2 regions of the Candidatus Brocadia sinica JPN1 genome follow, and region 2 is predicted to be linked to the other one. Evidence: riboswitches for the same ligand, from Rfam matches in the RefSeq annotation. Region 2 holds a riboswitch; the other holds the start of a gene.
What was found. Region 2 has a riboswitch for cyclic di-GMP ahead of BROSI_RS20260 (hypothetical protein). Riboswitches for the same ligand answer to the same signal wherever they lie in the genome.
Positions count from the first base shown of each region.

Region 1: linked by a shared signal. The riboswitch ahead of BROSI_RS03490 (SBBP repeat-containing protein) and the one ahead of BROSI_RS20260 (hypothetical protein) in region 2 are both predicted to bind cyclic di-GMP.

Region 1 is NZ_BAFN01000001.1:766,779-772,969, forward strand. It holds gene BROSI_RS03485 (fibronectin type III domain-containing protein) at 1-1,741, shown strand, start outside; cyclic di-GMP riboswitch class I at 2,037-2,154, shown strand; gene BROSI_RS03490 (SBBP repeat-containing protein) at 2,304-5,954, shown strand.
Region 2 is NZ_BAFN01000001.1:3,405,155-3,411,345, reverse strand. It holds gene BROSI_RS15585 (thioredoxin domain-containing protein) at 1-1,659, opposite strand, end outside; gene BROSI_RS15580 (2'-5' RNA ligase family protein) at 1,795-2,142, opposite strand; gene BROSI_RS21485 (2'-5' RNA ligase family protein) at 2,144-2,245, opposite strand; gene BROSI_RS15575 (carboxymuconolactone decarboxylase family protein) at 2,271-2,651, opposite strand; gene cobJ (precorrin-3B C(17)-methyltransferase) at 2,676-3,392, opposite strand; gene BROSI_RS15565 (cobalt-precorrin 5A hydrolase) at 3,386-4,198, opposite strand; cyclic di-GMP riboswitch class I at 4,604-4,727, shown strand; gene BROSI_RS20260 (hypothetical protein) at 4,869-5,249, shown strand; gene BROSI_RS21565 (hypothetical protein) at 5,278-5,562, opposite strand.

The DNA of each region.
Region 1 (6,191 bases), 2.6 Mb from region 2:
CTGTGACCGTTTAGACGGAAAGGGAGAAGCAGGCGAAAAAACTCATATGGAACCGGAAGATAGTCAAAATCCGCCTGCGGTTGCCCAGGTTCAAGAGTCCGGAGCATGGGACAGAATGTACTGCCAAAATACGCCCCCCGGAGATTATGATCCACAAACTACTGCCTACGGTCTGCAATCCGTCGCTACCGCCCCGACTGTAGCAACCAGTCCCGCTTCGAATGTAACACATAATTCAGCATCATTGCATGGCACGGTAAATGCAAATGGATTGTCAACGACCGCATGGTTTCAGTACCGGATTGCCAACGGACCATCCAAAAGCACCTTTGCAACACAAACGGTAATTGGGACGATAGACGCGGAAATAGGTATCAGGATAATTATGCTGCTTCCGGGAACGACCTATTACTACAGACTTGTTGCAAAGAACGACGCCGGAACTACGTATGGAAGTGAGGTGTCATTTACTACGGCAGATATCAATACATCTGTCACCACTGAAATAACCCCACCCATTGGTGCGATAAGCATTAACAGCGGAGCTTACTGCACCAACTCTTTCACCGTTACCGCAAACCTTTCCGCTACTGATAATACCGGTGTTACGGGTTATTATCTCTCTACAAATGCCACGCCCCCTTCTCAATATACCACTGGCTGGATGTCTACAACACCGGCTACCACTTATAAAGAAGACGTCACCTATACTATAAGTAACGGTGATGGCAGAAATATGGTGTATGTTTGGTATAAGGATGCTTCCGGAAATATATCAGACGCAGCCGCTGCTTCTATTGTTGTGGATACAACCCCTCCAATAATAACTATTACCGACCCAACGTCCGATCAAACCTATACAACCAAAAGTAACGTGGTAAGCATCAGTGGCAGCGCTTCAGACGATATCAATGAGATAAGCAGCGTGGTGTGGATTCATGATAAGGATACGAGCGGGACAGAAAGAAAGACCATTGGCTGGACTGTGCCAAATATTGGCTTAGTAAAGGGAGAGAATGTAATAACCATAAAGGCTACAGATAGTGTTGGTAATACCGGAACGGCTACGATAACAATAACGTATGCCGAAGTCGATGCCACACCGAAGGTGATAACGGGACATGCAACAAGTATAACAACTGACCTGGCTACCTTAAGCGGGACTGTTAATGCAATGGGATTGCCGGCAACGGCCTGGTTTCAATACGGCACGAGCAGCGAACATTACAGCGGCACTTCATCAATACAAAGTATAGAAAATGGCTTGCATGAGGTACCCGTAAGCAACCGGATAAGCGGTTTGCAGGCAGGAACGGCATACTATTACCGTCTTGTTGCACAAAATAGCGCCGGCGCTACGTACGGGAATGAAATAACATTCAACACGTTGCCGCCAAAAGGTAACATTTACGGAAATGTCGTGTCCTTTCTGAAGGAAGGGCCTGTTGAATCTGCGAAATTACAGCTCAAAGGAACAAAGGCAAGGAAAAAATCTTTCAAGGTAACATTTTCTGATGCACATGGATTTTTCGAATTTAAAGATTTAGATGCAGATACGTATGATATCACAGTAACAAAAACTGATTTTAAGAGTATGAGTCAGACGGTTGAGATTGAAGAAGGCGAGAGAAAAAAGATTGGAATTATCTTGCAAAAAACAAAGGAGGAAGACAAAGGTCCACCAAAAGATGTCAAAAGTGATCAACAGAAGACAAACGAAACTTCACAAATGCACGATTAGAAAGTATACACCCTGTTAATCACCGTGTTTTCAACGGATGCGAAGCAGCTTCGCTTTTTTTGCCCTATTTCAGACACTTCTTTCTCCGCTCATTATATCCTTTTTTATTTGTTTGCGAATTATGGGTAATAGCAATGGTGGCTGAAAAAAAATTCGACTAAAGACATTATCTGATTTATAGGAAATTCTCGGAAAGAAAATAAATTTTTCTTGACAATATATATTTTATTTTGTTTACAATAACAGTTATACACGTCCACATCCAAAAATCGCAGCAATACGAAACGAAAAAACATTACGATAAAGGTAAACCCTGAGTGATCAGGGGACGCAAAGTAACAGGGTCTTGAAACTCACAAGGATGTAGTTTGCAAAGACTTGCTTGCAATAAAAAAGATAGCCTTACTGCCGAAGATGTTTAAAAAAATATCTTTGCAGTAAGGCTTTTTTTGTTCAAAAATCAAAAAATTGTCATTCCTGCGAAACATGCTCTCACAAGGGGGGGAAGTATGGGTTCATTCCTTTCATAAATTACACCACTTTTTTAAAAAGGAGCAGTAAAATGAAAAGGAGAAGCAAAATTTTTGCACTATCTGCCATGCTTTTATTAACAGTGTTGTTCGGAAATATTCTTTTGGCAGAAGATGAGGTTGTAAACAAACCATCACAGGAGGAAGTAAGGCAGAAAACCATGAAACTTCAGATGCCATTTATCGCCAACAAGGGGCAAACGGATGAAGGGGTGGCATATTATGCCAATACCTTTGGAGGGACGGTGTTTGTCACGAAAGAGGGCGAGATTGTCTATGTTCTGCCCATGAGAGATGGAAGCGCTCCAGGTTATGGAAACAAAGGGGAATTAGTGGAGGAAGGCGCTCAGGAACCAACGTCAGATGGGCAGCAAGAAGGAGAATCAGTCATACATGAGGATACCGTCAACGAACAATCGGGAGGAGTGGCGCTGAAAGAAGTGATTGTCGGGGGAATGGCAGGCAAGGTGAGGGGGGTGATGAGGTCAAGGACAAGGGTGAGTGATTTCCGGGGAAATGACCCATCGAAATGGAAGAAAAACCTTGCCACATACGAGATTGTAAATCTTGGGGAGGTATATCCAGGGATAGAGGTTAAGTTGAGGGCATACGGGAATAATGTGGAGAAGTTATTCTATCTCAGCCCTGGGGCTGATCCTGGTGTAATAAGGATAAAGCTCCACGGGGCACAGTCCTTGCGGGTAGATGAGGAAGGCCGGCTTGAGGCAGATACGGCGTTGGGTCCGGTGAAATTCACCCGACCTGTGGTCTATCAACTGGAAGACGCTTCATCTCGTCCGGGCAAAGGCAATTTTTCTCCATTCCTGTCGTCACGAGAAGGTGACGACATGGCGAAGGCGATAGAGGGAGAGTATGAAGTAAACGGGGACGAGTACAGCTTCAGACTGGGAGATTACGACAGATCAAAGGGGCTTATCATAGACCCACTCCTTGCATCTACATTTTTGGGAGGGCTTCCTAGCGATGATATTGGTAAGATTTTAGCTGTAGACTCGAGCGGGAATGTCTATGTAAGCGGAGAAACTAGTTCTTCAAACTTTCCCACTACTGTGGGCGCTTATGATACTTTGTATGGTTATACAGATGTCTTTATCTCCCGGTTCAGCAGTGGTTTAACGAGCCTTCTCGCCTCCACCTATTTGGGAGGGTCTGCTGCTGACTATGGCAGGTCTTTAGCCATAGACTCTGGCGGAAATGTCTATGTGACTGGGTATACGTACTCATCAAACTTTCCCACCACTGCGGGCGCTTATGATACTTCGTATAATAGTAATACAGATGTCTTTATCTCCCGGTTCAACAGCAGTTTGACAAGCCTCCTTGCCTCCACCTATTTGGGAGGGTCTGGTTATGACTATGGCAATTCTTTAGCCATAGACTCTGGCGGGAATGTCTATGTGGCGGGGTATACTCCCTATACTACCTATTCAAACTTTCCCACCACTGTGGGCGCTTATGATACTTTGCTTAGTGGTCCTAGAGATGCCTTTATCTCCCGGCTCAACAGCGGTTTGACGAGCCTTCTCGCCTCCACCTATTTGGGAGGGACTAATTCTGACTATGGCAATTCTTTAGCCATAGACTCTGGCGGAAATGTCTATGTAACCGGGGATACTTGGTCACCAGACTTTCCCACCACTGTGGGCGCTTATGATATTTTGCTTGGTGGTAATAGAGATGTCTTTGTCTCCCGACTCAACAGCGGTTTAACGAACCTCCTTGCCTCCACCTATTTGGGAGGGACTAATTATGACTATGGCAATTCTTTAGCCATAGACTCTGGCGGGAATGTCTATGTAACCGGGGATACTTGGTCTTCAAACTTTCCCACCACCAGGGGCACTTTTAGAGGTGCAGTAGATGTCTTTATCTCCCGGCTCAACAGCGGTTTGACGAGCCTCCTTGCCTCTACCTATTTGGGAGGGTCCGGTTCTGACTATGGCAATTCTTTAGCCATAGACTCTGGCGGGAATGTCTATGTAACCGGGTATACTAGATCGTCAGACTTTCCCACCACTGTAGGCGCTTATGATACTTTGCTTGGTGGTGGTGAAGATGTCTTTGTCTCCCGATTCAATAGCGATTTTAGTCTCTTCCTCGCCTCCACCTTTATCGGAGGAAATAGTACTGACTCTGGCTATTCTTTAGCTATAGACTCAGGCGGGAATGTCTATGTGACCGGAGATACTACCTCTTCAAACTTTCCCACTACTGGGTTTGCTTATGATACTTCACATAATGGTGGTAAAGATGTCTTTATCTCCCGGCTCAACAGTGGTTTGACGAGCCTTCTTGCCTCTACCTTTTTGGGAGGGTCTGGTTCTGACTATGGCAATTCTTTAGCCATAGACTCTGGCGGAAATGTCTATGTAACCGGGTATACTTCGTCACCAGGCTTTCCCACCACTTCAGGTGTGTATGATCGTTCGTATAATAGTAATACTGATATCTTTGTCTCCCGGCTCAACAGTGGTTTGACGAGCCTCCTTGCCTCCACCTATTTGGGAGGGTCTGCTGCTGACTATGGCAGGTCTTTAGCCATAGACTCTGGCGGGAATCTCTATGTAACTGGGGATACTAACTCATCAGACTTTCCTATCGCTGGGGGCATTGTTTATGATACTTCGCATAATGGTGGCAGAGATGTCTTTATCTCCCGGCTCAACAGTGGTTTGACGAGCCTTCTTGCTTCTAGCTATTTGGGGGGCGCTGGTACTGAATATGGCAATTCTTTAGCCATAGACTCAGGCGGGAATCTCTATGTGACCGGAGATACTACCTCTTCAAACTTTCCCACTACTGGGTTTGCTTATGATACTTCACATAATGGTGGTAAAGATGTCTTTATCTCCCGGCTCAACAGTGGTTTGACGAGCCTTCTTGCCTCCACCTATTTGGGAGGGTCCGGTACTGATTCTGGCAATTCTTTAGCCATAGGCTCAGGCGGGAATGTCTACGTGACCGGGTATACTTACTCAATGAACTTTCCCACGACTGTGGGCGCTTATGATACTTCGTATAATAGTGGTAAAACTGATGTCTTTATCTCCCGGCTCAACAGTGGTTTGACGAGCCTCCTTGCCTCCACCTTTTTGGGAGGGTCTGATATTGACTATGGCAGGTCTTTAGCCATAGAACCATTTAGCGGAGATGTCTATGTGACCGGGTATACTTACTCAACGAACTTTCCCACCACTGTGGGCGCTTATGATACTTCGTATAATAGTAATACTGATGTCTTTGTCTCCCGGCTCAACAGTGGTTTGACGAGTCTCCTTGCTTCTACCTATTTGGGAGGGTCTGGTTCTGACTCTGGCTATTCTTTAGCAATAGACTCAAGCTGGGTTGTCTATGTAACCGGGTATACTTCGTCAACAGACTTTCCCACCACCTCAAATGCATATGACCGTTTTTATAATGGTAAAACTGATGTCTTTGTCTCCGGGCTCTACGGTGATTTGACAAGCCTCATCGACTCCACCTATTTAGGTGGTTCTGGTGATGATCGTGGCAGTTCCTTAGCCATAAGATCCTACGGGGATGTCTATGTGACCGGATATACTACCTCTTCAAACTTTCCATCCACTACAGGGGTGTATGATACTACGTATAATGGTGATAGTGACGCCTTTGTGTCAAGAGTAATAGGTAGTGGTTTTTAATATGTTCTTTTAAGGTGTGGAAGGGATTCCAAAGTTGCCAGGCAGCGCTGAGGCACGAAATATTTTCTTCGTGCCTCAGTAACTTTAATGAATGATTTTACCCTCTTTCAAGACGTTTCTTCCCCACTTTAATGGTTAAAACAGTTTAAAACGAGAAAAAAGTGGGCAACATTCAAGGGTGCTTATCCATTTTAAAAATCAAAAGGTTCATTTGACCCACTCTGTTCGCTTCATCCA
Region 2 (6,191 bases):
TGTCTGTGCTATAAGCTGTTCATTTCTCTTGCCACCAAAAAATAATCCCCCTCCTTTTTCATCCCAGAAATTTTCAATCATTTGTTTATTCAGTTCCAAAGCAGTTTTGAGGTATTTTGTCTCAAAAGTAGCCTCATAAAGATCGATCAAACCCCAGACAAAATAGGCATAGTCATCCAGATAACCGGGAATAGCGGCTTCTCCCGAACGATAGCGTCGTAATAACGTCCCGTCCTTTCTGTGCAACGCATTCAAAATAAAATCGGTTGCACGCACTGCCGCTTGTGCGTATTCAGGTGCATGTAATGCCTGAGCACCCCTGGCAAGGGCGGCAATCATCAAGCCATTCCATGAGGTAAGTATCTTGTCGTCCTTGTGAGGATGGATACGTTTCTGCCGTTCAGCAAAGAGTTTTTCCCGGGCAGTGCGTAACAATTCCTGCAGTTCTTCTGTTTGTATACCTTCCAGTTTGGCAAAGGCATCTAATGGCTTGTCCACATGCAGGATGTTCTTTTCCTCAAAATTGCCTTCCCTGGAGACGTCATAATAATCACAAAATATCTTACCGTCCCTTTCACCCAAAATTTTTATGACCTCGTCAGGTGTCCAGACATAAAACTTACCTTCCACACCTTCACTATCGGCATCCTCGGCAGAATAGAAACCACCTTCCGGAGAAGTCATATCCCTCAGAACATACATAAAGATACCTCTCACTATATCGGCATAGTAAGGCTTTCCCGTGGCCTGATAGGTCTCCGTATAAGCTATTGCGGTCAAAGCCTGATCGTAAAGCATTTTTTCAAAGTGGGGAACGAGCCAATATTCGTCGGTGGAATACCGGTGAAATCCGCCTCCCAATTGATCATACATGCCGCCCCTTCCCATTCGTTCAAGGGTTTTTTCAACCATCTCCAGGGCCGTAGGGTCGTTGCTCCGTTTCCACCATCGAAGAAGAAAGGTATAGTTGTGTGGTGTGGGAAATTTGGGGGAAGAACCAAACCCGCCATAAATAGTGTCAAAAGTATCCCGTAATTGTTCGTAAGCGTGTTTTAGCGTCTCTTTCGTCAGGATTTCTCCCGGTGTTGTAAAGGCCATGGATTGCAGGACCTTTGTGATTTGCTCACTCGACGCAATAACGCTCTCTTTATTTGTCTGCCACAAGCTGGATATCTTTTGAAGAATAGCTATGAATCCCGGATTCCCAAACCGTTCAGTTTTTGGGAAATACGTTCCGGCAAAAAATGGCTTCTTTTCCGGAGTCAGGAATAAGTTGAGAGGCCAGCCACCGCTTCCGGTCATAGCCTGACACACCGCCATATAAATATTGTCTAAATCAGGGCGTTCTTCCCTATCGACTTTTATGGAGACAAAATTTTCATTCAAAATCCTCGCAACCTCTTCATCCTCGAATGATTCATATTCCATAACGTGGCACCAATGGCAGGTTGAATAACCGATGGAAAGAAAGATGGGCTTATTTTCTTTCACAGCCTTCTGAAACGCCTCTTCGCCCCAGGGATACCAATCGACAGGATTATATGCATGCTGTTGAAGATAAGGACTTTTTTCAGAAATTAAGCGGTTAGGTTTTCTCTTGTGAGAGGATTTCATTTCCTGTTGTGATGGCAACCGGGCGCTATTTTCATTTGCATTCATATCATTAAATACACAACCTTTCATAAAAAATGACAGGATGAGACTACGGATCGGAAGAGAGTATCTGTTGCAGGTAAAGAAAGAGAGAAATTTAGCCACAAGAATCAACCTCACCTGACAAAAATATCTTCAGAATTACAAATTCAAATGTCCCAGACGTACTGTGCAAACCACGCGAAACACATCGTTAGGAGGATTATCGCTCCAGATGAAACTAACCTCGTTCAGCGGAAATGACATTGTCTTCCAGCTTGTCTGAAACAGATTGAGTAACTTCAACGCCGCTGCTTCCACCCCCAGAGCCTGGCCTACGCTCAGGTGAGGTGTAAACCCCCCTTCGTATTTTCCCGCATCATCACAGTCTGGCACCACACCCTGCAATATCCTCTGCAATCTAACCAGAGCATCTTTTGGTTCAGGAGCCAGCCAGAGTGTGCAACAATCACGATTATGGCGAAAGAAAAAGAACTCCTTCAGTGTAATTTTAAAAGTCCCGAGCTTTCACACACACACGAGAGAACTGCTCAGCTAAGAACTCAAACTCTTCCCTTGGCCGAAATGGATAAATCAGGGTGATGTGGGGCATCCACCGCCTTCTCTGACTATCATACTCACGCCGGATTGCCGTTCATTTCACATTTCAAGGTTTTACCAGGATGAGAGTTCCTATTTTTTCTTTTTTTTATGACATCTTCCGCCCAACTTAATGCAGCAACGACGGTTGGAAATCCGATGGTGCTTGTGAGAAGAATGATTGCGTGATAAATCTCATCAGGTGTTACGCCTGCTTCAAGAGCCCTTCTTACGTGACTGTGGACAGCGCCTTCGGAATGTACGGTTGCCGCAGCCGCAAGTTGAATCAGATGCGCAGTATTTTCGTCAAGAGGGCCTTCCTGCCTGACAGTCTTACCAACCTCCTCAATTGCGTTGAATAACTTCTCATGCCTTTTTTTCATTTGGATATACTGTTGAGGTAATTTTTCCTTTGGCATACCAGCCTCCTTTTCTATAAGCAATTACAATTGATAACCCCGTTTTGTTACCAGGTAATTATGATATTGAAAGGTAGTCGAATTTCCTACGATAATAACGGTCGTCATGTCAATAGGATGAGAAGTCATTTTGTCAAGTGTTGTGATGATAACCGATTCATCCTTCCGGGATGCGTCTTTGACGATCCCTACAGGGGTCGCTGGAGATTTATAGTGAAGGATGATATGGGCAGTTTTCTCAATCTGCCAATCCCTTTGAGAGCTCCTGGGATTGTATAGTACAATGACAAAATCTGCCTCGGCAGCACACTTTACGCGCCTTTCTATGGTCTCCCACGGTGTGAGCAGGTCGCTAAGGCTAATGACGGCATAATCATGCATGAGCGGCGCGCCGAGCACGGCTGCAGCGGCATTGGCTGCAGGAATTCCTGAAATAATTTCTAGGGGCAAATCGATATTTTTTTCAGAAACCACCTCCAGCACAAGTCCGGCCATGCCGTAAACACCCGGATCACCGCTGCTGATGAGAGACACGATCTTTCCCGCCAGGGCTTCCTGTATCGCCATCTCCACACGCTCAATTTCCTTACGCATGGCGCTGGCAACGATCTGTTTATTTCCTACAATATCTTTCACCAGATCCACATACAGTTTATAGCCAACGATCGTTTCAGAATCTTTCAATGCGTCTAATGCCCTCTGGCTAATCTCGTTCCTTGCCCCGGGGCCAATGCCTACCACGTAAAGTTTTCCTGGGCGATGGCTACGGTCACGCCTGGATATTTCTGTTTTTTGAGTAGTAATTGAGTCTTCCTCCCCGAAAGAAGCGCCGCGGGTTCACACACCCCCCACACCCCTATCTTTTCTTTCACAAAATCTGATCTACCATGCTCTTTGGCACATACCGCAATTTCCCGGCTGGAAACGGCCCTTAACGGGATGCCCAATTCATCCGCCGCCAGCAATAATCCCGGCTCTTGAGATTTAATCTCAATAGTAGCAAGCAGTCGGACACGTTCCATCGTAAGATTCACCCTCTGAAGGGCATCAAGAATGGATTGTTTTACCGCCTCAGAACTAACCCCCTTTTTACAACCGATACCAACGATAATGTCCTTCTGCGCCTCGGTGCCGGTAGTAATCACGGCATCTGTATGCAAGATAGCGGCAATCCGATGTGCCAACAGATTGGCGCCACCCTCATGACCCGAGAGCACGCTGATAACGAAACGCCCCACATCATCAACCACAACCACAGCCGGATCGGTGTATTTATCGAGGATATTTTGGGCAATCATCCTCACCACAATCCCCATGGCCATAACAAAGACAAGGCCGTCATAGTGTTTGAAGATTCGATTAACCAGTTGTTGCAGCGGTTCAGAAAAAGGCCTAATATATGGGGGCGTCTTGTCTTCGGTACTACAATTATTTCCCTCTCCCGTTTTATTAAATATATACGTAGAAGGAGGCGGATCAAAACCTGTTCCAATCCTTCGTGCAGTTTTTAATCCTTCTTCTGTCAAGGCAATAAGAGCTATATTCAAAGCATTCCTTTTTCAGTCCACTAAAAAAGAGGACTTTGGCGTGAGCTCAGACGAACACTCAGTCGAACGATTCAGGGGGTTGTCTTTTTCCTTTCGGGTTCCGGACAACCCTCTTTGCCCTCCTATTATTAAGGGGGATTTTGACACCTCATATACCATGTGTCCTGCATAATTGAAACAAACATTCCTATGTAATCGTATTCCATATATTACGCTCGTAACCGGCTTTATTCAATAAAAAAAGTACTTCCTATTACCTTCGCTGAAACTTACCAAAACATTCCCTGCCGCAGCGAAGCTGCAAACAAAATATCCTGCTTATATGTCATGGAAAAACTTCCTCTTGTATTTTTCGCTTGCATAGTTAATTACCAATGCTATAGTATCCTGCAATCAACAAAAACGTTACGATAAAGGCAAACCCTGAGTGATCAGGGGACGCAAAGGAAAGGGTCTTATCAGTTGTTTAAACAGTTTAAGCCGTTTAAACTGTTTAAACGGCTTACGAAGAGACAGCCTTACTGCCGAAGATGTTTACTGTAAACTCTGCAGTAGGGTTTTTTTCTTTCTCAAGGACGAAGGTTCGCATGAACGGTTTGAGGGGTATAATACGTTCATCCTGAACCTGTCAGAAGATAAGCTGCCGGTAATCGTTTTGAGGAGAAAAACAATGCCGTTCAAGATATCGATCTGTTGCTGTAACTATCTCTTTTCGGAAGGTATCAAACACTTGGTGGCAGGAGACGCACGGAAGATGGGTTATCGTGTTGGTATCGTCGAATCTGAAAAAGAGATTGCAACAAAAACAGACCTGCTCATTGCTGATTTTCATACCTTTTCCAGGATGTCTCCTGAAACACTCTTTCACCACAAGGTGAAGACCCTCCTCTTGTTGACGGATTGCCTCCCAAAGGTAGAAGATCAACGTCTCCTGGAATATATCTCAAAAGGAATCATTGGTATCTTGTTTCCCGAGCCGATTCAACACAGCTCAAGAAGGCGATACAATGCGCTGCTTCCGGCGAACTGTGGTTTACCCATAAGAAACTAAAAGACATCATCACGTGTGTAAAAAATTGTCAAAGGAAATTTGACACACCCCCCCCCAGACCAGGCGTGAGACGGAGATTATTCAATGCATTTGCAAGGGATACAGCAACAAGGATATCATGGCACGTCTCAACATCAGTGAACCATCCGTGAAAAAATACATGAACGGTATCTATAAAAAGGTCGGAGTCGCTAACAGGCTGCAACTCGCACTTTATGCCATGGAGCACTGGCCGTCTTATTTCAAGGTAACTTAAGTCTGCTTTTTCAAGTAACCAAAGATACCGAAAACACCAACCTTTGTTTTCTTGCATCTGCACTCCCGTAAACGTATACTACCCTTCAGTTAGTATAAATTAGGCCTTCGGTGACTTACACGTACACCTTTTTTACGACAAAATCCACCCCCTTACCCCCGCCAGCGGGGGACAGTTGTTGTCCCCCTCGTGAGGGGGACTAAAGGGGGAGGCGAAAAGTTTGAAATTCCTAAGCTTGAAGATAGCTGTTGTTAAAACGACGAACCTTTTATTTTGAATCAAAAAATAAAGGATTATAAATTTCCCATTATCAAAGCGTATCTTTGCCCACATTTCTGCCTGAATACCGTGGGTTGCAAATCCCCTTAAAAGCGGGGCGAAGAAGTCCTCCCTTAGCAAAATTAGGGGGATTAATTCCTTACAAAAAATATTTTAACATTTTCAGCAAAAATATTTTTATCAAAAACCGGAATACCAGGTAATATCAAGACTTATAAGCTAATTTTTAAGGTAACGAACTTTTAAGGTTTTTAGAAGACTAACCCGAATGAATCGGAAGAAAACCTATAATAATACAGGAGATTCCGAAACAAGTTCGGAATGACAAAACGCAAAATGTCATGCTGAATCCTGATTTTTATCAGGACATGCTTATTTCAGCATCTCCTCTCAAAAATACTCTTCCG